Regions from separate parts of the Cupriavidus sp. USMAHM13 genome, predicted to be linked through region 1. Evidence: predicted binding sites of a transcription regulator. Region 1 holds the regulator's gene; each other region holds the start of a gene.
The links. The regulator FNR, encoded in region 1, switches genes on or off when oxygen is low (the NO sensors DNR and NnrR bind a similar motif). The targets are predictions, from matches to a motif close to TTGATNNNNATCAA.
Positions count from the first base shown of each region.

Region 2: the regulator FNR is predicted to act here: its motif matches at 1,485-1,498, upstream of paaA (1,2-phenylacetyl-CoA epoxidase subunit PaaA).
Region 3: the regulator FNR is predicted to act here: its motif matches at 2,619-2,632, upstream of BKK81_RS22270 (universal stress protein).
Region 4: the regulator FNR is predicted to act here: its motif matches at 2,149-2,162, upstream of BKK81_RS10170 (universal stress protein).

Region 1 covers NZ_CP017751.1:3,084,782-3,089,897, forward strand. The annotation lists gene scpB (SMC-Scp complex subunit ScpB) at 1-608, opposite strand, end outside; gene BKK81_RS13560 (sulfite exporter TauE/SafE family protein) at 1,221-1,979, opposite strand; gene fnr (fumarate/nitrate reduction transcriptional regulator Fnr) at 2,060-2,785, shown strand; gene BKK81_RS13570 (hypothetical protein) at 2,861-3,106, opposite strand; gene BKK81_RS13575 (hypothetical protein) at 3,103-3,321, opposite strand; gene ccoG (cytochrome c oxidase accessory protein CcoG) at 3,444-4,913, opposite strand; gene ccoP (cytochrome-c oxidase, cbb3-type subunit III) at 4,966-5,116, opposite strand, start outside.
Region 2 covers NZ_CP017751.1:2,788,922-2,794,037, forward strand. The annotation lists gene paaC (1,2-phenylacetyl-CoA epoxidase subunit PaaC) at 1-113, opposite strand, end outside; gene paaB (1,2-phenylacetyl-CoA epoxidase subunit PaaB) at 140-421, opposite strand; gene paaA (1,2-phenylacetyl-CoA epoxidase subunit PaaA) at 478-1,461, opposite strand; gene paaX (phenylacetic acid degradation operon negative regulatory protein PaaX) at 1,579-2,532, shown strand; gene BKK81_RS12270 (argininosuccinate lyase) at 2,576-4,099, opposite strand; gene BKK81_RS12275 (DUF3820 family protein) at 4,207-4,428, opposite strand; gene BKK81_RS12280 (LysR family transcriptional regulator) at 4,555-5,116, opposite strand, start outside.
Region 3 covers NZ_CP017752.1:880,081-885,196, forward strand. The annotation lists gene ftsH (ATP-dependent zinc metalloprotease FtsH) at 1-39, opposite strand, end outside; gene BKK81_RS22260 (hypothetical protein) at 95-322, opposite strand; gene BKK81_RS22265 (NHL repeat-containing protein) at 687-2,069, shown strand; gene BKK81_RS22270 (universal stress protein) at 2,093-2,539, opposite strand; gene BKK81_RS22275 (hypothetical protein) at 3,433-3,972, shown strand; gene BKK81_RS22280 (phosphoribosyltransferase) at 3,991-4,620, shown strand; gene mbnA (methanobactin) at 4,832-4,924, shown strand; gene mbnB (methanobactin biosynthesis protein MbnB) at 4,989-5,116, shown strand, end outside.
Region 4 covers NZ_CP017751.1:2,310,645-2,315,760, forward strand. The annotation lists gene BKK81_RS10165 (XpsR family transcriptional regulator) at 990-1,553, shown strand; gene BKK81_RS10170 (universal stress protein) at 1,611-2,066, opposite strand; gene phbB (acetoacetyl-CoA reductase) at 2,224-2,934, opposite strand; gene BKK81_RS10180 (phasin family protein) at 2,969-3,490, opposite strand; gene BKK81_RS10185 (flavodoxin family protein) at 3,957-4,484, shown strand; gene BKK81_RS10190 (MBL fold metallo-hydrolase RNA specificity domain-containing protein) at 4,532-5,116, shown strand, end outside.

The DNA.
Region 1 (5,116 bases):
TGCCCCTCCGCATCCTGCCCGGCGGGCACGCCGGCCTGGCCAAGCGACTCGAAGTCAATGGCCTGCTGGTCCAGCAAGGCCGCCTGGATCTGCGCTTGCGCATCCTCCAGCTGGGGCAACTCGTCCAGGGTACGCAAGCCGAGATCATCGAGGAAAGCCTTGGTGGTCGCGTACAGCGCGGGCCGCCCTGGCACATCGCGATGGCCGATCACTTCGATCCATTCGCGGTCCTCGAGCCGCTTGATCACCTCCGTGCTGACGGTCACCCCGCGGATCTCTTCGATGTCGCCGCGGGTTACCGGCTGCCGGTACGCGATGATCGCCAGCGTCTCCATCACCGCGCGCGAGTATTTCGGCGGCTTCTCCGGATTCAGGCGATCGAGGTATTCGCGCATGCCGGGCCGGCTCTGGAAACGCCAGCCACTGGCCAGCGCCACCAGTTCCACGCCCCGATCACGCCAATCCAGACGTAACTCGTCCAGCAGCACGCGGATGGTGTCGGCAGCCACCTCATCGGCGAACAACCGTCGCAGTTCCGCCACGCGCAAGGGCTCCTGCGCGCAGATCAACGCAGTCTCGAGGACGATTTTCGCCTCTTGGGTATTCATATACGGATGTGTGCAGCCTGTCTTTGCACCTGCCCCCGGCGGACCGCCGGAGGATTCGGGGATTTCGGATCCAGCGAGGCCGAAGCGCCATCGCCATCTCATTGCGCGGCCGGCCGGCATGCCGTCCGCATGAAAGCCGCGCGCCCATCTTATTCTGCTTCGGGTTGCCGGGTCAGTCCGGCGGAGAATTGCCCTGCTGCCGGCCTCAGCGCCGGCCGAAAGGCCTCTTGCGTTGCACCGCCCTTCTGGAGCGGCGGATCGGCGCGAACGGGTCCAACCCCTTCCGCCGCAAGAACGATGCAGTCATCCGCACGGTGTTGCGCACCTCCCGTCGCGCAACGCCCAGCCGGTCTTTTGAACCGGAGATCTTGTCAACCGGCATGGCTTGCTGCGAGGTGGCTACGTCCGTCAGCAACATTCTGCCCGGACTGGCCTCAGGACGGCCGTTCGAGTTGCCCGGCCATGCGCGCGGCAGCGCCAGCGCGATAGATACTGCAATGCTGCCGATTGTAGGGCATTCCGGCCCGGCGCTGCAACCGCCCATCACCAGCGCGGCGCCTTCGGCACACCCGACAAAGTGCCTCACGCATCACCAAAACAGAAGAGCCCCCTTCAGAACACCACACAGAAGCCGTGTGCGGCGAGCGTGTGCGGCAACATCGCCGCCCGCACAAGCCCGGCCGCACCAAACCCCATCACTGCCACGCCGGCACCGACGCGCACCCAGGGCCGGCGCGACCAGCCGCGCAACGCGCCGGACAGGCCGGACAACATCAGCAGGTTGGGCAAGGTCCCGAGACCGAATACCCCCATCAGCAAGGCCCCCGACAACGCGTTGCCGGCAAGCAACGATAGGGTGAGCGCACCGTAAACCATGCCGCACGGCACCAGCCCCCACGCCAGACCGATGCCGAAACGCCTGAGCAAGCGCGGGCGGACCTGAATCGGGGCGGACGGGGCACCGGCGCGCCGCCCGCGGAGGCGGCCTGCCAGGGCTCCGGCCCCACGCGCCACCAAGCGCTCCAGCGCGGCGAACTGCGGCGCGCGCCCGGCCAGCAGCCACAGGCCGGTGCCCAGCAGGACCATGCTGCCAGCGGCAAACAGGCCGCGCTGCAGCGGCAGGTATTGGGCTCGCCAGGCACCGGCGCCGACCGCGCCCAGCGCGGCACCGAGCAGCATGTAAGTCACCACCCGCCCCGCATGCATGGATAACTGTTCACGTAACCAGTCCCGCGGCCTGCGCAGCACGACGACCGGCGCTTCCGCCTGCGGCCGCTCGACCGCCAGTGCAATGCCGCCGCACATGGCTGCGCAGTGCACGCCACCCAGCAAGGCCAGCAGAAAAACACTGAAAAAGACCGCCGCAGTCAACTTTCGCTCCCCTTCGGATGCCTTCACACAGTAAAATGCAGAAATTGCGCCCTCGCAGCTCAACGACAATAGGCCCCGGCTTGCTCAATTCCATCCCCGTCACCGCGATGTCGCCCCGTTGCTCGTCCTGCTCGCTCGGACACCTGTGCGTGCCGGTCGGCATGAACCGCAACGACATCGAAAAGATCGACTCGCTGGTGAAGGAACGCGTGCGAGTCCACAAGGGCGAGACGCTCTACCGGCTCGGCGAACCCCTGAGCGCAGTCTACGCGGTGCGCTTCGGCACCCTGAAGACACACGTGACGATGGAAGACGGGCGCTCGCAGATCACCGGCTTCCACCTGCCGGGCGAAGTCGTCGGACTCGACGGCCTCGGCGAGATGCAGCACGCGTCGGATGCTACCGCACTGGAAGACACCGAGGTCTGCGTGATGCGCTTCAACGACCTGCAGACCCTGTCGACCACCGTGCCGTCGCTGCAGCAGCAGTTCCTGCGCATGATGAGCAAGGAGATCACGCAGGACCAGGTCATGCTGCTGACGCTCGGCTCCATGCGCGCCGAGGAGCGCCTGGCCGCCTTCCTGGTCAACCTGTCCGAGCGCCTGTCGGAGCGCGGCTACTCGTCGACCGAGTTCGTGCTGCGCATGAGCCGGGAGGAAATCGGCAGTTATCTCGGCCTCAAGCTGGAAACCGTCAGCCGCCTGTTCTCGCGCTTCGCCGAGGCCGGGCTGATCCAGATCCGCCAGCGCCACGTCAAGCTGGTCGACGTACCCGGCATCAAGCAGATCTACGGCAAGAGCTGCTGACCAAGCCGAGGGCGCAGGCATCCGGCGCCTTCGACAGGCCCCGTTCTGCCCAGCCCTTCGGCCTGCGCGCATCCCCTACTCCAGTTCGTCGGTATCGCCGAGGCGCACCGGCATCGTATAAAAGGTCAGGGCGCTCGACAGCGAGCACAGCAGCCAGGCCAGCAGGAAGCCGATGGTGTAGACCGCCTCGCGCGAGGCCTCGACCGGCCGCCCGAACAGCCTGAGATCGCTTGGATCCACCAGCGAGAACACCGCGGCGGTTGCCACACCGGCGACCAGGAAGGCCGGCCACAGGACCCACATCAGCCAGCGCAGTCTCATGGCCGCTCCGTGGCTGTCGCGCCGGACACTGCCCGCGCCGCGCCCTGCCGCTCGACCACCAGCCCGTGCCGGCTGACGCCCTCCTCGATCGGCTTGTCGGGATGCGTCATCGCCAGCCAGATGGTCACGCCGCAGGCGGCCATCGCCGCCAGCGGCCCGCTCATCAGCAGCCAGGGCCAGGGTTCCTTCCACCACGGCCGCACGGCCTGCTGCATCGTGCCGGCGTCCGTCAATGATTGTCGGGCGGGTCCTTGCATGGCTTCGCTCCTTGCTGTTACGCACGGCGGCATCGTGGCCGCCCCGCTTGTCTGCCCTGCGGCAATCCCCTCCGCACGCCCTACAGGTCGCGCGGCACGATGAAACTAGTCGATTGGTTCACCTCGACGACATGCCCCTCCTCCTGGCCGCCCTGCACCGTCACGCGGATCTTGTGCGTGCCCTGCCGCGCCTGCTCGAGCGGCACGCGCACGCGGATGGCCAGCAGGCGGTTCGAGGTCGGTGCGAGTTCGCCGGTCGCCCCGTCGGACTCCACGCGCAGCTTGCCGAGTTCCGCACTGTCGGCGCGAATGGTGAACTGCATCGGCGCCTCGCTAGTATTGATCAACTGCAGGCGGTAGACGTTCTCCACCCAGCGCCCCTCGACTTCGCGCCCGAGGCTGCCGCGGTCGCGGATGATATCCACCTTCAGCGGCGTGCGCAGTGACAGCGAGATGGCGAAGCCCGCCAGCAGTGCCAGCCAGATCGCCGAATAGATCATCACGCGCGGACGCAGCAGGCGCTTGCGCGTCGCCTGGGCCGACCAGCCCTTGCGCATCGCGTTCTCCGACGTGTAGCGGATCAGCCCGCGCGGGTAGTCCATCTTGTCCATCACCTGGTTGCAGGCATCGATGCAGGCGCCGCAGCCGATGCACTCGTACTGCAAGCCGTCGCGGATGTCGATGCCGGTCGGGCAGACCTGCACGCAGATGCTGCAATTGACGCAGTCGCCAAGCCCAGCGGCGCGGTGGTCGGCCTTGCGCGAGCGGCTGCCGCGCGGGTCGCCGCGGCCGCTGTCGTAGGTGACGACAAAGGTGTCGCGGTCCACCATCACGCTCTGGAAGCGCGCGTAGGGACACATGTACTTGCACACCTGCTCACGCATGAAGCCCGCGTTGCCCCACGTGGCGAAGGCGTAGAACAGCATCCAGAAGGCCTGCCAGGGCCCGAGCGCGAACGCAGCCACCTGCCCGCCCAGCTCGCGGATCGGCGCGAAATAGCCAATAAAGGTGAAACCGGTCCACAGCGCCACCACGATCCACAGCAGATGCTTGGTCGCCTTGATGCGCAGCTTGCGCAGCGACCACGGATCGCCGTCGAGGCGGATGCGGGCGAAACGATCGCCTTCGACATGCCGCTCGATCCACATGAAGATTTCGGTATAGACCGTCTGCGGACAGGCATAGCCGCAGAACAGCCGGCCGGCGATGGCGGTGAACAGGAACAGGGCCAGCGCCGAGATCACCAGCAGCACGCTCAGGTAGATCACGTCCTGCGGCCACAGCACCAGCCCGAAGATATAGAACTTGCGCGCGCCCAGGTCGAACAGCACCGCCTGGCGCCCGTTCCACTGCAGCCACGGCGTACCGTAGTAGATCAGCTGCGTCAGCAGCACGAGCCAGACGCGCCAGTTCGAGAAGGCACCGCTGACCGAGCGCGGGTAGATCTTGCGGCGGACTTCATACAACGCCTCGTCGACCGACTCGGTCGCAGGCGCTGCGGTTGCCGGCCCGCCCTTGCGGGCCAGCGGTTCCGTCTCCGGTGCATTCATTGGCTGGCTCCGGCGGCGCACGCGCCCTGCGGCGCGGCGCGATGCACTTTCCTCATCGTGACGCCTCCGGCGCGTTCGACAGCCCCCAGACGTAGGCGGTCAGCATGCGGATACGCTCCGGCGTCAGGATCTCTTCATGCGCAGGCATATGGTTGTTGCGTCCCTTCAGGATCCCCTCCACGATGGTGGACTCCGAGCTGCCG
Region 2 (5,116 bases), 300 kb from region 1:
GCGATGTCCTCTTCCAGGGCGGGGCCGCGACCGCACCATTCCGACAGGCGCTGGCCCAGTACCAGCGTGCTGTCGCCCAGGCGCAGCAGGTATTCGAGCTTGTGTTGGTCCATGGTGGAGTCGTCCTCGCGCGCTGCCATCAGATGTGCTTGACCTCTTCCGGCATCGGGAAGAACGTCGGGTGCCGGTAGATCTTGCTGTTGGCGGGCTCGAACAGCGGGCCCTTGTCGCCCGGGCTGCTCGCCATCACGTCGGCGGCCTTCACCACCCAGACGCTGACGCCTTCGTTGCGGCGCGTGTAGACATCGCGCGCATGGTTGATGGCCATCTCGCCATCGGGCGCATGCAGGCTGCCCACATGCTTGTGGGCCAGGCCGTGCTGGCTGCGGATAAAGATCTCCCAAAGCGGCCACTCTTTCATGGCAACTCTCCTGTCAGGTTGGCGGTGGGTCGGCGCGCCGGCTGGCGCGCCCGGTGTCAGGCGGCGGCGCGCTCTGCCTTGTCGGCGTGCGCCACCAGGGCGTCGCGGAACCAGGCGCCGTCGTCCCAGGCCTTGACGCGCGTGCGCAGGCGTTCGCGGTTGCACGGCCCGTTGCCGCGCAGCACGTTGTAGAACTCGTCCCAGTCGATGGCGCCGAAGTCGTAGTGGCCGCGTTCCTCGTTCCACTTCAGGTCCGGATCGGGAACGGTCAGGCCCAGGTACTCGGCCTGCGGCACGGTCTGGTCGACCATCTTCTGGCGCAGTTCGTCGTTGGAGAACAGCTTGATGCGCCACTGCATCGATTGCGCGCTGTTGGGCGAATCGGCGTCGGACGGGCCGAACATCATCAGCGCCGGCCACCACCACCGGTTCAGCGCGTCCTGCGCCATCTGCTTCTGCTCCGGCGTGCCGCGGCACAGCGCCAGCAGGATGTCGTAGCCCTGGCGCTGGTGGAACGACTCTTCCTTGCATACCCGCACCATGGCACGGGCATAGGGGCCGAAGGAACAACGGCACAGCGGCACCTGGTTGATGATGGCGGAACCGTCCACCAGCCAGCCGATGGCGCCGATGTCGGCCCAGCTCAGCGTGGGGTAGTTGAAGATGCTGGAGTACTTGGCCTTGCCGGCGTGCAGGTCATCCAGCAACTGGTCGCGCGACACGCCCAGCGTTTCCGCCGCGCTGTAGAGATAGAGGCCGTGGCCCGCTTCATCCTGGATCTTGGCCAGCAGGATCGCCTTGCGTTCCAGCGTGGGTGCACGGGTGACCCAGTTGCCCTCGGGCAGCTGTCCCACGATCTCGGAATGCGCATGCTGCGAGATCTGGCGGACCAGCGTCTTGCGGTAGGCCTCGGGCATCCAGTCCTTGGCCTCGATCTTGATGCCGGCATCGATGCGCGCCTGGAACTCGCGCTCCTGCGGGTCCATTTCGTCCAGCGCGCGAAGCCTTGTCGCCCCCGTCTCCACCAGTTGTGCGTACATCCCGTGCTCCGTTTTTCCAGGCCTTGACCTGCGTCAAACCGTCTCGATGAAGGGGATGATAGTGATACAATTTGATTCAAACAATCGATGTTTCTGTATCACTTTCAAGGTGTACGCATGGCCACCCGCCTGGATATCGACACCGTTTCTCCCCAGCTTGCGCGGCTCGCCCGCGGACTCAAGCTCGGCGCCAATTCGATGCTGGTGACCTTGTTCGGCGATGTGGTGGCGCCACGGCCGCAGGCGCTCTGGCTGGGCAGCCTGATCCACCTCGCGGAACCATTCGGCATCAACGACCGGCTGGTGCGCACCGCGACGTTCCGGCTGGCCGCGGACGACTGGCTCAGTGCCACGCGCCTCGGACGGCGCAGTTACTACGGGCTGTCGGAAGCGGGATTGCAGCGTGTGACGCACGCGGGCAAGCGCATCTATGCCGGCGAAGCGGCACAGTGGGACGGACGCTGGACCCTGGTGCTGGTGCGCGGCGACGCCCGCGCCACCCTGCGGCAGCAACTGAAGCGGGAGCTGTTGTGGGAAGGCTTCGGCGCCATCGCTCCCGGCGTGTTCGCCCATCCGCGAGCGGACGCGTCATCGCTGCGGGAAATCCTCACTGCCGCCAAGGCGCTCGACTATGTGGCGGTGATGGAGGCGGCCAGCCTGGCCGCCTTCTCGCTGGAGCCGCTGCAGGTCCTGATGCAACAGACCTTCCGGCTGGGCGACGTGGCCGCCGCCTGGCAGGCGCTGCTGCGCCGCTTCTCGCCGCTGCTGGACAGTGCCGCCGGCCTGGCGCCGGTCGACGCCTTCTTCCTGCGGGCCCTGCTGCTGCATGAGTACCGCCGCGTGCTGCTGCGCGACCCCGACCTGCCCGAAGCCCTGCTGCCGGCCGACTGGCCGGGCCGCACCGCACGCATGATGTGCCGCGACATGTACACGGCATTGCTGGACGCCAGCGAAGACTACCTGCACGCTACAGTGGAGACCGCCGACGGCCCGCTGCAAGGCGCCAGGCGCGAGTTGCGCAAGCGCTTCGGCGCCGGCACCGCGCGCCCGGCCGGACAGCCGGCTGCCTGAAGGCCGCCTGTCCGATGGCCCGCGGCCGCGCCGCGGCCTTCCTTCACTTCAGCAGCTTGTCGAAATCCCGGTCGAGCCGGGCCAGCGAGGCATCGATGGCACCGCGGCGCGCCTGGATCCACGCCTGCTGCCGCGCCAGATCCTGCTCGGCGGCCTTCAGCATGCGTTCCATTTCCGCCGGCTGCGGGCCGCCGGAGGTCACACGGTGGTTGACGATGGCCACCGGGTCGAGCGCCGCGCGGAACTCCGCCTCGCTCATCGGGAACTCGGTACTGCCGTAGTCGTGCACCGACTCCGCATAGATGCGCCTGGCCTCGGCGTAGGGAAAGGCACTGGGCCTGATGTCGTGCGCCTTGGCGTAGTCGACCAGGTTGGAGGCGAAGTGATGACCGACGCGGAACGGCAGCTTGTACTTGCGCATCAGCTCGTCGGCCAGCTCCTGCGACGCGGTCCAGTCGCTGTCCAGTTCCTCCAGCGCGCGCTGGCGGTCGATCACCAGCGCCGTCATGATGCGGTCGAGCCCTTGCAGCGCGGTCACCGCGCTCTGCACCATCTGCCCGTTGGTCACCGCATCCTTGGCGTCGGACATGCCCGGCGGCAGGTTGTGCGCGCGGATCACCGGCCCCATGGCCAGCGTGATCGCGGTGGAGGCCTTCTCGCGGGTGGAATTCAGCAGGCCGGGATTACGCTTCTGCGGCATCGCGCTGGACACATAGGTATTGCCGCCCCCTTCCTGCAGCAGGATCCATGGGCGCGGCTGCGCGTACTGCGTCATCACGTCCTCGATGAAGCCGCCGACGTGCAGGGCGATGCTGGTGACGATGGCGCCGACCTCCACCGGCAGGTCGACCGCGCTGATCTGCGACGCATCGTAGGCGTTGTCGACCAGGGCGGAGAAGCCGAGATAGCCCGCCATGCGCTGGCGGTCGAGCGGCCAGCCGGTGCCGTTGAGCACCGTGGTGCCCATCGGCGAGCGGTCGATACGCTGGTAGGCCTCGCGCAGGCGCTGCGCGTCGCGTTCCAGGCCGGCCTGGATCCCGAGCAGGTAGTGCCCGTAGCTGTTCGGCTGCGCCGCCACGCCATTGGTGTAGTTGGGCACGATGGTGCCGGCATGCTGGCGCGCCAGCTTGACGATGGTGGCCGAAGTCTTGTCGAGCTGGTCGGCCAGACCCAGCACCTCTTCGCGCAGCATGGCCGCGCGCACCGTGGCCAGCATGTCCTGGCTGGAACGCCCGGCGTGGATCAGCGTGACCTCCTGTCCGGCGGCCTGGATCATCAGCGGCTCGAAGGTGATCACCAGGGACGGGCGCTTGCCGCCGGGCTTGTCGCCGTCGGCCAGCACCTTGGCGATGCCGCCGGCCACGCGCGGCGCCAGCGTCCGCTCGAGCAGCCCCTCGTCGGTATTGATCACCGTCGACGCCTTGTTGATCTCGCCCAGCCAGAAGAAGGCATCGTGCCTGGCACCGTCCGCGGCCAGCGCCGCCTGCGGGGCAGCCACGGCCAGCCAGGCGAGCGCGCTCGACACGGCCAGGGTTCTCAGGCGATGGGGGGATCGTGCGGTGGGCATGGGGTCTCCTTGGTTTTCATCCTGCCCGGCGTTCGCGGGCTGCCACGGAGGCGCACCATACACCAGATCGGCCGTGCGCGAGGGCGCACGGATGTCCTCCCCGCCGCTCAAACCCGCCCGCGCAGCGGCTGCAGCAGGTGCCCCAGGCCGTTGTGGTCCAGCTCCTGCATCAACGCCAGCAGGCGGCCCAGCTCGCCCGGAGGGAAGCCCTCGCGCGCGAACCAGTTCAGGTAGTTGCCGGGCAGGTCGGCGATCAGCGTCCCCTTGTACTTGCCGAAGGGCATCTTGCGTGTGACGAGCAGGAGGAGGGATTCGCTGTCGGGGAGCATGGTGGTGGGCCGGGAACGACTGGCCGGCATTGTAGCGCCGTGGTAGCGCCGTGATGGCCTGCAGCACCCTGTGCACGACGATGGCACGCAGGCGCCCGCCAGGGTGGCGGACGCCTGCCGGCGGCCTCACAGCGCCTCCACCAGCCGCTTGTCGCTGTTGTGGCAATACTCCGCACACGCCGCCCGCGCCGAATTGGCCGCGCCGTGCACGAACAGCGGCGCATCGGCGCGCCGCGACATCGACACCACGATGGAGGGCGGCGCCGGCTGCAGCGGCAATTCCACCACCTCGCCGCTCTCGATCAAGCGGTCGACGAACAGCCGCGGGATGGCGGCCACACCGAAACCGTCGCGCACCAGCTGGACGATCACGGCAATCGACGGCGAGCCGGTGATGCGCGTCTCCGACAGCGGCACGCCGTGCACGCCGGCGAGCTTGGCCACGATGTCTTCCAGCGCGCGATGCGGCGCGGTGCCGCGGCCGAAGGTGAGGATGGGGTGCTGCAGCACCTGCAAGGCGAGCGGGCCGCGCGTATGCGACAGCAGGCCGGCACGCGCCACCCAGTGCACGGGGTAGTTGGCGAGCGCATTGCACACCACATTGCTTTCGTCGCTGCCTTCGACACGGATGATGAGGTCGAGCTCGTCGGCGATCAGCCGGCGCTGCAGCACCACGCTCACATCGGCG
Region 3 (5,116 bases), on a different replicon from region 1:
GGCCAGGTACCAAAGGGAGAACTGCCGGCGCGATTCCATCGGCTTCATGGGGGGCTGTCCTGGTATGGCGGCGAGCCGCGATGCGCTCTGGCGCTCACGCCAGCCAGCGCGCCGCCGCGTCCGGCGCAGCGCGGCGGCTGCGCACGGCCTGCAGCAGGCGCAGGCCTTCGTGGGTGAGCTGGATGCGCTGGGCTGGCGCCTGGGCATCGAGCTGCACCAGGCGGCGCTCGACCAGCACACGAATGTCCTCGGGATCCATGCCGGCTGGCGGCTGTGGATGGCCCAGTACCATCAGCGTCGCGATTTCGTGCGGGCTCAGCATGATTTCGTCTCCCGTGCGTGGGCACCGTGGGCGCCGTGCCTGTCGTGGCCGCCGCGCGGATGCCGCGGCCCGTGCGCAGGCAAATATAGCCGCTGCACCGGCGCCGGGCGGCGCGCTGCGTGCTGCGTTTGCGCCAGGTCAAACCGCGCTGGCGAATGTGCTTCCGGCGCCGTGTAACGGCGTTGCAGGCGCTCCTTGACATGCCCGGGCTGCCCGATCAGGCGTGCCCTGCCTGCCCGATTCCGCTGTCGGCGGGTGTCAGGACTTGTCAGCTTTGCCGGCGGGCGTCTCGCTAGCATCGGCGCCTATCAGGCATTCCCGGCCTGTTGCCGTCCTTGTTCCCCTCCACGCTGAGAAAGAAGACATGAAGAAGCATGCCACCCTCCCTTTTCCCTTGCTTCAGCCAGCCATCGCGTCGCTGTGCCTGTGCCTCGCCGCCTGCGGGGGCGGCGGTGACGATCCCCAGAGCGCCGGCTCCTCCCCTGGCACCAGCACCAGCGCCAGCCCCAGCCCCGGGTACACCATCGGCGGTGCAGTCAACGGCCTTGCCAGCGGCTTCTCGCTGCAACTGTTGAACAACGGCGCCGCCCTGCTGACACTGAGCGCCAACGGCGCCTTCACCTTCGCCGCGCCTGTTGCGCCCAACAGCGCTTATGCGGTCACGATCGGCACGCAGCCGCTCGGGCAAACCTGCTCGGTGAGCCATGGCAGCGGCATCGCCGCGGCCGCTGTGACGAACGTGGCGATTACCTGCGGTGCAGTGCAGGCGCGGGTGTCCACCCTGGCGGGCTCCACCACGGCGGGCGCCGCCGACGGCAGCGGGACCGCCGCGTCGTTCAAGAGCCCGTATGGCGTAGCGCTCGATACCAGCGGCAACCTGTACGTGACGGATTCAGGGAATAGCGAAATCCGCATGATCACCCCGGCGGGCGTCGTCACCACGCTGGCCGGCTCCACCACGTCGGGCTCCACCGACGGCACCGGCGCCGCTGCATCGTTCTCGGGCCCGAACGGGATCGCGGTGGATGCGGGTGGCAATGTCTACGTGGCCGACGCCAACAACAACAAGATCCGCAAGATCGCCCCGGGGGGCGTCGTCACCACGCTGGCCGGGTCCGGCACCGCCGGCTTCGCCAACGGCACCGGCGCCGCCGCGTCATTCAGGAATCCGCATGGCGTCGCGGTGGACGCGGGCGGCAATGTCTACGTGGCCGACTCCGGCAACAATCAGATCCGCAAGATCACCCCGCTGGGCGTCGTCACCACGCTGGCCGGCTCGAGCACCGCCGGCTCCGCTGACGGCACCGGCGCCTCCGCAAGCTTCTCCAATCCGCTTGGCGTGGCGGTGGATGCCAGCGGCAACGTCTATGTGGCCGATACCGGAAACAGCAGGATCCGCAGCATCACCCCGATAGGCGGCGTCGTCACCACGCTGGCCGGTTCGAGCACCTTTGGCTTCGTCGACGGCACGGGCACTGCGGCAGTGTTCCAGTTCCCGTATGCCCTGGCGCTCGACGCGAGGGGTAACGTCTATGTGGCGGACACCGATAATAGTGCGATCCGCAAAGTTACTGCGGCGGGTGTCGTGACTACGCTGGCGGGCTCTGGCAAGACTGGCTCGGCTAACGGCTACGGCAAGGCTGCGTCATTCTGGGGAGCGACCGGCATCGCGGTCGATGCCAGCGGCACTATCTATGTCGCCGACATGAACAATAACCAGATCCGCCTGATCCAGCCGCAACCATAAGAAGCAGCGGACTTGAGAGTGGTCTAGTCAGCCCGCACCAGCAGCACCGGCCGGCTCGTCTTCGTCAGTACGCTGTGCGCCACGCTGCCCAGCATCCGTTCGCCGAGGCTGCGCCGGCCGTGGGTGCCGAGCACCACGAGATCGGCGTTGCAGGCCTCGGCCTCGGCGGCGATGGCGGCGGCGACCTGCCCGGTGCTGTCCGGCCGTTCGAGCAGGCGCGTGGTGTGGGCCACGCCGGCCTCGGCGCAGCGGGCAGCGGCCTCGCCCAGCAGACGCAGCCCGTGCGCGTTGGCGCTGTGCGGCGCCGTGGCCTGGGCGCCGTCGCTGCCCTCGAAGAACACGTCGCTGTCATCGGCGACATGGAGCAGTCGCATCTCCGCCCCGCTGGCGCGAGCCAGTTCGATGGCTTGGGCGAGCACGGTGGCGGCACAGGCACCGCCGTCGATGGCGAGCAAGATGCGTCGATACATGAAGGCTCTCCGTGCAGCAGGGGGTGCGATCCCGGCCCTGCCCTATGCATACAGCGTAGGCGTGCCGCGTGCGGCTGGCTTGATCCGGGTCAAGCCGCGCGGACGACGCTCGCCTAGCCTTTCCATGGTCAGGGGCGCGCAAATGGCACGGCCGTGCCAGCGGACGGCGCGGACAGGAGGTGGAACATGGAGCGGAAGCGGCAGGCGGTCCGAGAACGGCATGGCCGATGGCGCGGGTGTGCGAGGTGCTGCGCCGGCCTCGTGCTGTGCGCCGCTTGCGCGGCTTGCGCCGGCCCGGATTGGCTGCGCCCGCCCAGGCCCAGGGCGGATACCGCGCCGGCCGCGCCCGCGCAAGGGCTGGCCAAGGTGCGCCCGCTGGCTGACGAACTGGTCTGCCTGACGGCGCCGGCGGGCGAGCGCATCGATCTCGCCGAGCATTTCGCGGATTTTCCCCTGATCACCGCCGCGCGGGACCAAGCCGGCGAGATGCACCAACACCGAGCGCCAAGCATAGTGTCTTGGCTCCCTCTCCCCGCACGGGGAGAGTGTGGGGGAGAGGGGTGGTTTAGCAAGGCGCCGCATCCAGCGAAGCCAACGGTGTGATCCAGCACGCGAGCACGGAAACGAAGCCGATGGTGCGATCCCAGCCACCACGGCCAGCCAGCGCCTGCCCTCACCCCCAGCCCCTCTCCCATGAGCGGAAAGGGAGCACACCCGTCGGCCGGCTCAAGCGGCTTGGGCGCATCCTGTCCGCACGCACGTCTTTCTTGATCCACGCCAAGCCCTGCCGCGCCGCATGGCCTAGTCTCGTAGCAAGCATCGCGGCGTGGCCCCGTCCGCTCTGCATGCGCCGGCCGGGGCGCCCGACGCCTCCAACCAGCGAGGAGGGCAGCATGCGCGCCTTTGCAAGGAAACTGAGTCTGCTCGGCATCACCGGCCTGGCGCTGGCGGCCGGCGTGCCGGTCGTCGGCATCGCGGCGGACGCGCCAGCCATGCAGGAAGGCGGTGTGCCGCCGCTGCACCATGTGAACGGGATCACCTATGTGTCCGGCGGCATCGGCAGCGATGAGGCCGCCGCGCTGCGCCGCATCGCGCCGCGCTTCAATGTGCGCATGCATTTCCTCGACAGTGGCGGCGACGGGTCCTTGTCCGATGTGTCGGTGACCTTGTTCAACGCGCGGCGCGAGATCGTGCTGCTGGTGCTGAGCGAAGGCCCCTACCTGTTTCTCAAGCTGGAGCCGGGCACCTACCGCGCGGTGATCCGCTATGGCGTCACCATCGAGTCCCACGGCATCGAGGTCAAGCCGGGCGGGCGCGCGCTCGACCTGCAGTTGCGCTTTCCCGCGCGGAACGAACCGGCCGAGCTGCTGGCCGCGCCGCCACAGGCCGGCGCGCCTTGCCAGCGCGCGGCGGCACCTTGCGGGCGGCGGTGAATGGAAGAGGGGCCGAAGATGCGATTCGTAGACAGGCAGGACGCGGCCGCGCAGCTGGCCGATGCACTGGGCCACTACCGCGGGCAGCGTGCCCTGGTACTGGCCCTGCCGCGCGGCGGCGTGCCGCTGGGGCGCGTGCTGGCCGACGCGCTGCAGGCGGACCTGGACGTGGTGCTGGTGCGCAAGCTCGGCGCGCCGGGCGACCCCGAGTTCGCGCTGGGCGCCGTGGCCGAAGACGGCTGGACCTATCTGGCGCCCTACGCCGAGCCCACTGCCGGCAGCGCTTACCTGGAGCGCGTGCGCGCCGAGGAACTGGAGCGCATCCGGCAGCGGCGCGCGCGCTATACGCCGGGCCGTGCGGCGGCACCCTCTGCGGCCGGCCGCGTGGCCATCGTGGTGGACGACGGGCTGGCCACCGGGGCCACCATGATCGCCGCGCTGCACGCCGTGCGCGCGCAGGCGCCGGCGCGGCTGGTATGCGCGGTGCCGGTGGCAGCGCCCGATGGCCTGCGGGAGGTGCAGGCGTATGCCGACGAAGTGGTCTGCCTGTACGCGCCGGCAGGCTTCCAGGCGGTGGGGCACCACTATCTGTCGTTCCCGCAGGTCAGCGACGAGGAGGTGGTGGACTGCCTGGCGGGCAGGGCCTGACAGCGCACGGGCCGGAGGCGATCGGGGTTGCGGCAATCCGTCACGCTGCGCCGGAGGGCGCCACTGCTTATGCTGTGGACGCTCCTGCACGTGCGATATGGCGCGCAGGGGCTTGCAGATATTCCCTGTCCCAACCCCAACCCCAACCCCAACCCCAACCCCAACCCCAACCCCAACCCCAACCCCAACCCCGACAGCAAGAGGAATCGACATGAAGATCCGTATCGCAAGCCAGCAGACCATCGAAGTCCCCGGCCGCGCCGGCGCCTGCTGCGGCGCCTGCTGTGCCGCCCTGGGTGCCTGACGGCACCGGTGCAACGGCGCCCGCGGTGCGGGCGCCGCCCTTCCTCCGTTGCGCTCCCGACCCCATGCAGATCGGCTTCAACTACACGCTGGGCAGTACCTATCCCTTCGTACGGCAGATGGCGCAGGACGGCGAGATCGACTACTGCGAACTGCTGATCGACAACTTCCTGCAGGTCCCGCCCGCCGAACT
Region 4 (5,116 bases), 770 kb from region 1:
CGCGCTCCCTCGGGCTGGCGGGCCCGCCGCAGCGCGGGCGCGACGGGTGCGCGCGCGAGAACTTTTCCCCACCAAAGCGTGGCACCTACCGAAGCAGGGTAACGCCGGATTCCCCGGCACTCAATAATCCACACCAGCAAGCGTTGACCCCTTGCTACTTCCCGGTAGGGTGTAGGCACTCCCCGCGCCTACACCCTCTTTTTTCGCGGTGATCGCACCTTTCTCACCTGGTGCGCGAAGACCGCGCGGAAGACTGCCGCTACGCGCTGCGGGCGGCATTGGCACGGATCGACGCCGTCTTGTCTCGTGCGCATTCTCTCGCTGACCTACCCCGCTTGAGAAGGGAAAAGGTGCGGGCATCGATCCCCCAAAAGAGGGGAGCGATGAAATCTATTCTCACGCAGAATCTTCGACCGCCTAGCAAGTGTTTCGCGCATACGCGATCCGTTACGCGATCAGTCGATTCGGATCCTGGTCCCGCGCCGGCAGCGGTCCGGCGCCGTCCTCCCTGGGATTCACCGATGCGGATCGACTGGTTCCAGGCTTTCCCCGCCATCGGCGAAGGGATTTCCGGCGCGGCCTGCCGCCGCCCCCGCCAGGGCGCACTGCGGATATCGCGGAGTTTGGGATTGCCAGCGAATGCTGCTTGTTCTTGTTGCCGTTCTACCCATCATTGTTGTGCCGATGCATTTGCGGGTATCTCACCGCCCGCGGCGCAGCCGGGGCCTTGGGTTCCGATGCGAGGGCATCTCAAGTTCCACCAAGCGGTAAAAGGTATGGAAATAGAACAGAAGATAATATTCTCTGGTGAGCAATTGGATGTTTATTTTGCTTCTTATGTGGGTATGGAAGGGGGTAATCCCGCTGCGGCGATCTGGTTTTGCGATAGCACACCGCATCCCTGGACCGAATCGCTGCTGGCACCGCTGATTCCACGGCGGCATCCCGGCGCATGGGATGCCGCATTCCGCGCGACTAACCGCGAAGCCATGGAACGCTGGCAGTCGCACCAGAAGGTGGCGCGCATCATGTGCGCCGCGCGCACCCAGGTCCTCGGCCCGTCCCGAGAAATCAGCAGTTGGCAGGACTACTACGCCAATCATCTCTACGCACCGGGTGGCGCCGAATTCAAGCTGAGCCTGTTCCCGTTGCCGGCTCATCTGGTCGGCGACCAGCCCTGGTCGAAGGCCTTCCGCGGACAGCCCGAACTCGTGCCCAAGCAGCGCTACCTGGAGCGCTGCCGCAACGGCGGGCGTTTCCGCTTCATCAGCGAGATCCGGCGACGCTGGCGGCCCAAGCTCGTGGTCTGCCTGGGCGAGCGGCACCGTGAGGATTATGTGCGCGCCTTCGGCCTCGAGCGCGCCAGCGCACGCGACTACGTGCTGCAGCCCGCCGACCTGGCCAAGACCCTGCGCCTGTTCGAGGCCGACGGCACCACCTGGGTGATCTGTCCGGCGCTGGCGGGCGCGTCGGGGCTGACCTCGGACGTGCTGCTCGAGGCCATGGGCCGCTATATCGCGCGCTGGCTCGAGCCGGGCGATTTCCCGAACTGACGGCCGATCGGCGGCCGGCCCCGGCTCGCGGGACTGTCCGCCGCCGGCGCGCTGCGCTCAGTCGGGGGCTTCGCTGCGGATCAGCAGCACGGGCTTGCCGCTCTTGTGCAGTACGCCTTCGGCCACGCTGCCCATCACCAGGCGCTTCACGCCGCGTCGGCCATGGGTGCCGAGCACCAGCAGGTCGGCATCCCAGCGCACAGCCTCCTGGATGATGGTGTCGGAAATCATGCCGGGACCCACCGGCTTGTCGATCAGCCTGGTGCTGTGGCGCACGCCCTCGGCGGCAAGGCGCGCCGCGGCAGCCGACAGCGCTTCGTTGCCGGCAGCCATGATGCTGTCCATGATCTTGGACGGGTCGAAGTAGCCGACGTCGAAGAACAGATCGCTGTTGTCGGCGATGAAGATCGCCTCGACCTCGGCGCCGGTGGCCTTGGCGACCGTGATGGCCTGGCTCAGGGCCAGATCCGAGGAACGGCTGCCGTCGACGGCAAGCAGGATGCGCTGGTACATGGCAAGTCTCCAGGAAACGGGCAGGTTGTTGGGGGCGGGGCATCCCCGTGCCCCAAGGTTAGGTGATCGGGCGGCTGGCACATTGATGCCCGTCAAGACCGGCGGGGCCCGCCCGGGCGGACAAGCGCTTGCGCCGGCGAGGTGCCGGCGCGTGCGGTCATTGCATATGCTGGCCGCCGTTGATGGCGATATTGGCGCCGGTCACGTAACCGGCGTCATCGGAGCACAGGTAGGCGATCAACGCCGCCACTTCGTCCGGGCGCCCCAGGCGCCCGACCGGGATCTGCGGCAGGATCTTGGCCTGCAGGATCTCGGCCGGCACATCGGTCACCATCTTGGTCGCCAGGTAGCCCGGTGACACCGTGTTGACGGTCACCCCCTTGCCGGCCAGTTCCAGCGCCAGGGATTTCGTGAAGCCATGCATGCCCGCCTTGGCCGCGGCGTAGTTGGCCTGGCCGAAGGCACCCTTGGAACCGTTGACCGAAGAGATATTGATGATCCGTCCCCAGCCGCGTGTGCTCATGCCGTCGGTGAAGGGCTTGGTCATATGGAAGACCGAATCCAGGTCGGTGCGCAGCACGTCATCCCACTCCGCCTTCTCCATGCGCTTGAAGGTCCGGTCGCGCGTGATGCCGGCATTGTTGACGAGGATGTCGACCGTGCCGAAGCGCGCCAGGATCTCGCTGGCGCAGCGCTGGCAGTCGTCATAGTCGGCCACGTCGACACCGAAGGCGGCGAAGTCGCGGCCCTCCGCGCGCTGGCCGTCCAGCCACGCCTGCACATGATCGTTGACGGGCGAGTGGGTCACGATGACGCGGTGGCCGGCGGCATGCAGGCGGGCGGCGATGGCCTCGCCGAGGCCGCCCATGCCGCCCGTCACCAGGGCGATACGCGCATTCCGCTCATTCGCCACGGCGGCTCCTTGCGCGCGCCGCCGCTTCGTGGCCGGCCGCGCCGTTGCCATGCGCCGCGTTCGGCTGCAGGAAGGCATTGGTCAGCACCGAATTGAACTGGCCGAAGCGGTCGAACCACTCCTGCACCGGCGCGGGCATCGGCATCGCGAACTGCGGGCCGGCGGTGGCATTGCCCTGCAGTTTCTGCCAGCTATCGCCGGCTTCGCGCAGATGCTCGGCCAATTCGGCCTGGTTGTGGCTGGCCAGCGCCGTGTATTCCTCGCAGAGGCGCGTGTACTGCTCGGTCTGCTGGCGCATCAGCGCCGCCGGCAGCGCCGCCAGGTCGGCGACGGTGCCGGCGTGCGATACCTCGTTGACGATTTCCTTCGAGCCGGCGATGGCCTGGTCGACCGCCTTGAGCTGGAACGCCAGCAGGCGCTGCTGGCGCTCCAGCATCAGCAGGGTGCCGCGTAGCGCAGCCTGCATGCCGGTGCGGAATACTTCCAAGGGAATGTCGTTGGGATTTGCCATGGAGGCCTCCTGGTTGGCTTGGCGACGTGGACGGGGCATTGCGCGGCGGCGATGCCGCCGTGGCGCATGGCCGCATGCCCCGGAGGGCGCGGGCCGCGTGGTAAGGAATGACTCATTCTAGGCAGTGTGGCCGGCGGCGGATTGATACGTATCAATTTCATTGCCAAGGAGCGGCACCGCACGGCGTGGCAAGGCGCGGATCGCGGCAGAAGGCGCCGCCAGCCCGAAGAAAGAGGGGAATGCCACAAGCTACGCGGCAAGGTGCGGCGAGGTGCGGCGAGGTGCGGCGAGGTGCGGGGGCGTCGGCCGGCTTGATGTGTATCAAGCTCGTGCCGGGCGCAATGCCTAGACTATCGGCAAGGTGCGCGCCGCGCAGGTAAGGTTCCGCCCGTCCCGGGCCGCGCGCCGCGTTGCAGCCACCCGCGTTGCGGCCACTTATCCAACGCTTCGGCAAGGCAGGACAGACATGGAAAACACCGTCATCGTCTTCTACTCGCGCACCGGTACCACGCGCCAGGTGGCCGAGCAGCTGGCGGCCCAACTCGGCGCCGAGGTCCATGAGGTGCGTGACGTGAGCAGCCGCGCCGGCCTGGCGGGAGACGTGCGCTGCGTGGTCGATAACCTGCTGCAACGCCATGTCGCCTACGCCTACGACGGCCGGCCGCTCGCGGCTTATGACCAGGTGGTGCTGCTCACGCCGATCTGGATCGGCCGGCTGGCCGCGCCGATGCGCAGTTTCCTCGCCGACCAGGGGCGCGTGCAGGGACGGCTCGCGGTGGTCTGCCTGATGGCCTCGCGCGGCGCTTTCAACGCCATCGAGGAAGTGGCGCGGCTGAGCGGCAAGGTGCCGCAGCCGGTGCTGGCCCTGCTGCAACGCCAGGTGCAGACGGGCGAGGCGCGCGAGATGCTGGATGGCTTCGTCGGCCAGATCGCGGCCGCCGCGCAGGCGGACGGCGGCGCACGGCGCGCCTGGCTGTCGCCGCACGAGGCCTGAGCCTGGCGCCGGCCTGACCGCCGCGGCCTCCCTTCGCACGGATGGCGATGCAACTCCGCTTCCTCGGTGCCACCGATACCGTGACCGGCTCGAAGTATGTGCTGGAAGCGGGTGATCGCCGCGTCATGATCGACTGCGGCCTGTTCCAGGGCTACAAGGCGCTGCGCCTGCGCAACTGGGACCCGCTGCCGCTCGACCCTGCGAGCCTGGACGCGGTGGTGCTGACCCATGCCCACCTGGACCACAGTGGCTACCTGCCGTTGCTGGTGCGCCGGGGTTTCCGCGGACGTGTCTACTGCACCGAAGGCACGGCACGACTGTGCGAGATCCTGCTGGCAGACAGTGCGCGGCTGGCCGAGGAAGACGCGCACGACGCCAACCGGCACGGCTACTCCAAGCACAAGCCGGCGCTGGCACTGTATGGTATGGCCGACGCCGCGCGCGCGCTGCGGCATCTGCAGCCGACCGGATTCGGCGCGCGCTTTCCCGTCGCACGGGGGATCGAGGTGGAATTCCGCCATGCCGGCCACATCATCGGCGCCGCCATCGTCGTGCTCCACGTCGACGGCCGGCGCCTGGTGTTCTCCGGCGACCTCGGCCGCCAGCACGACGTGGTGATGCAGGCGCCGGAG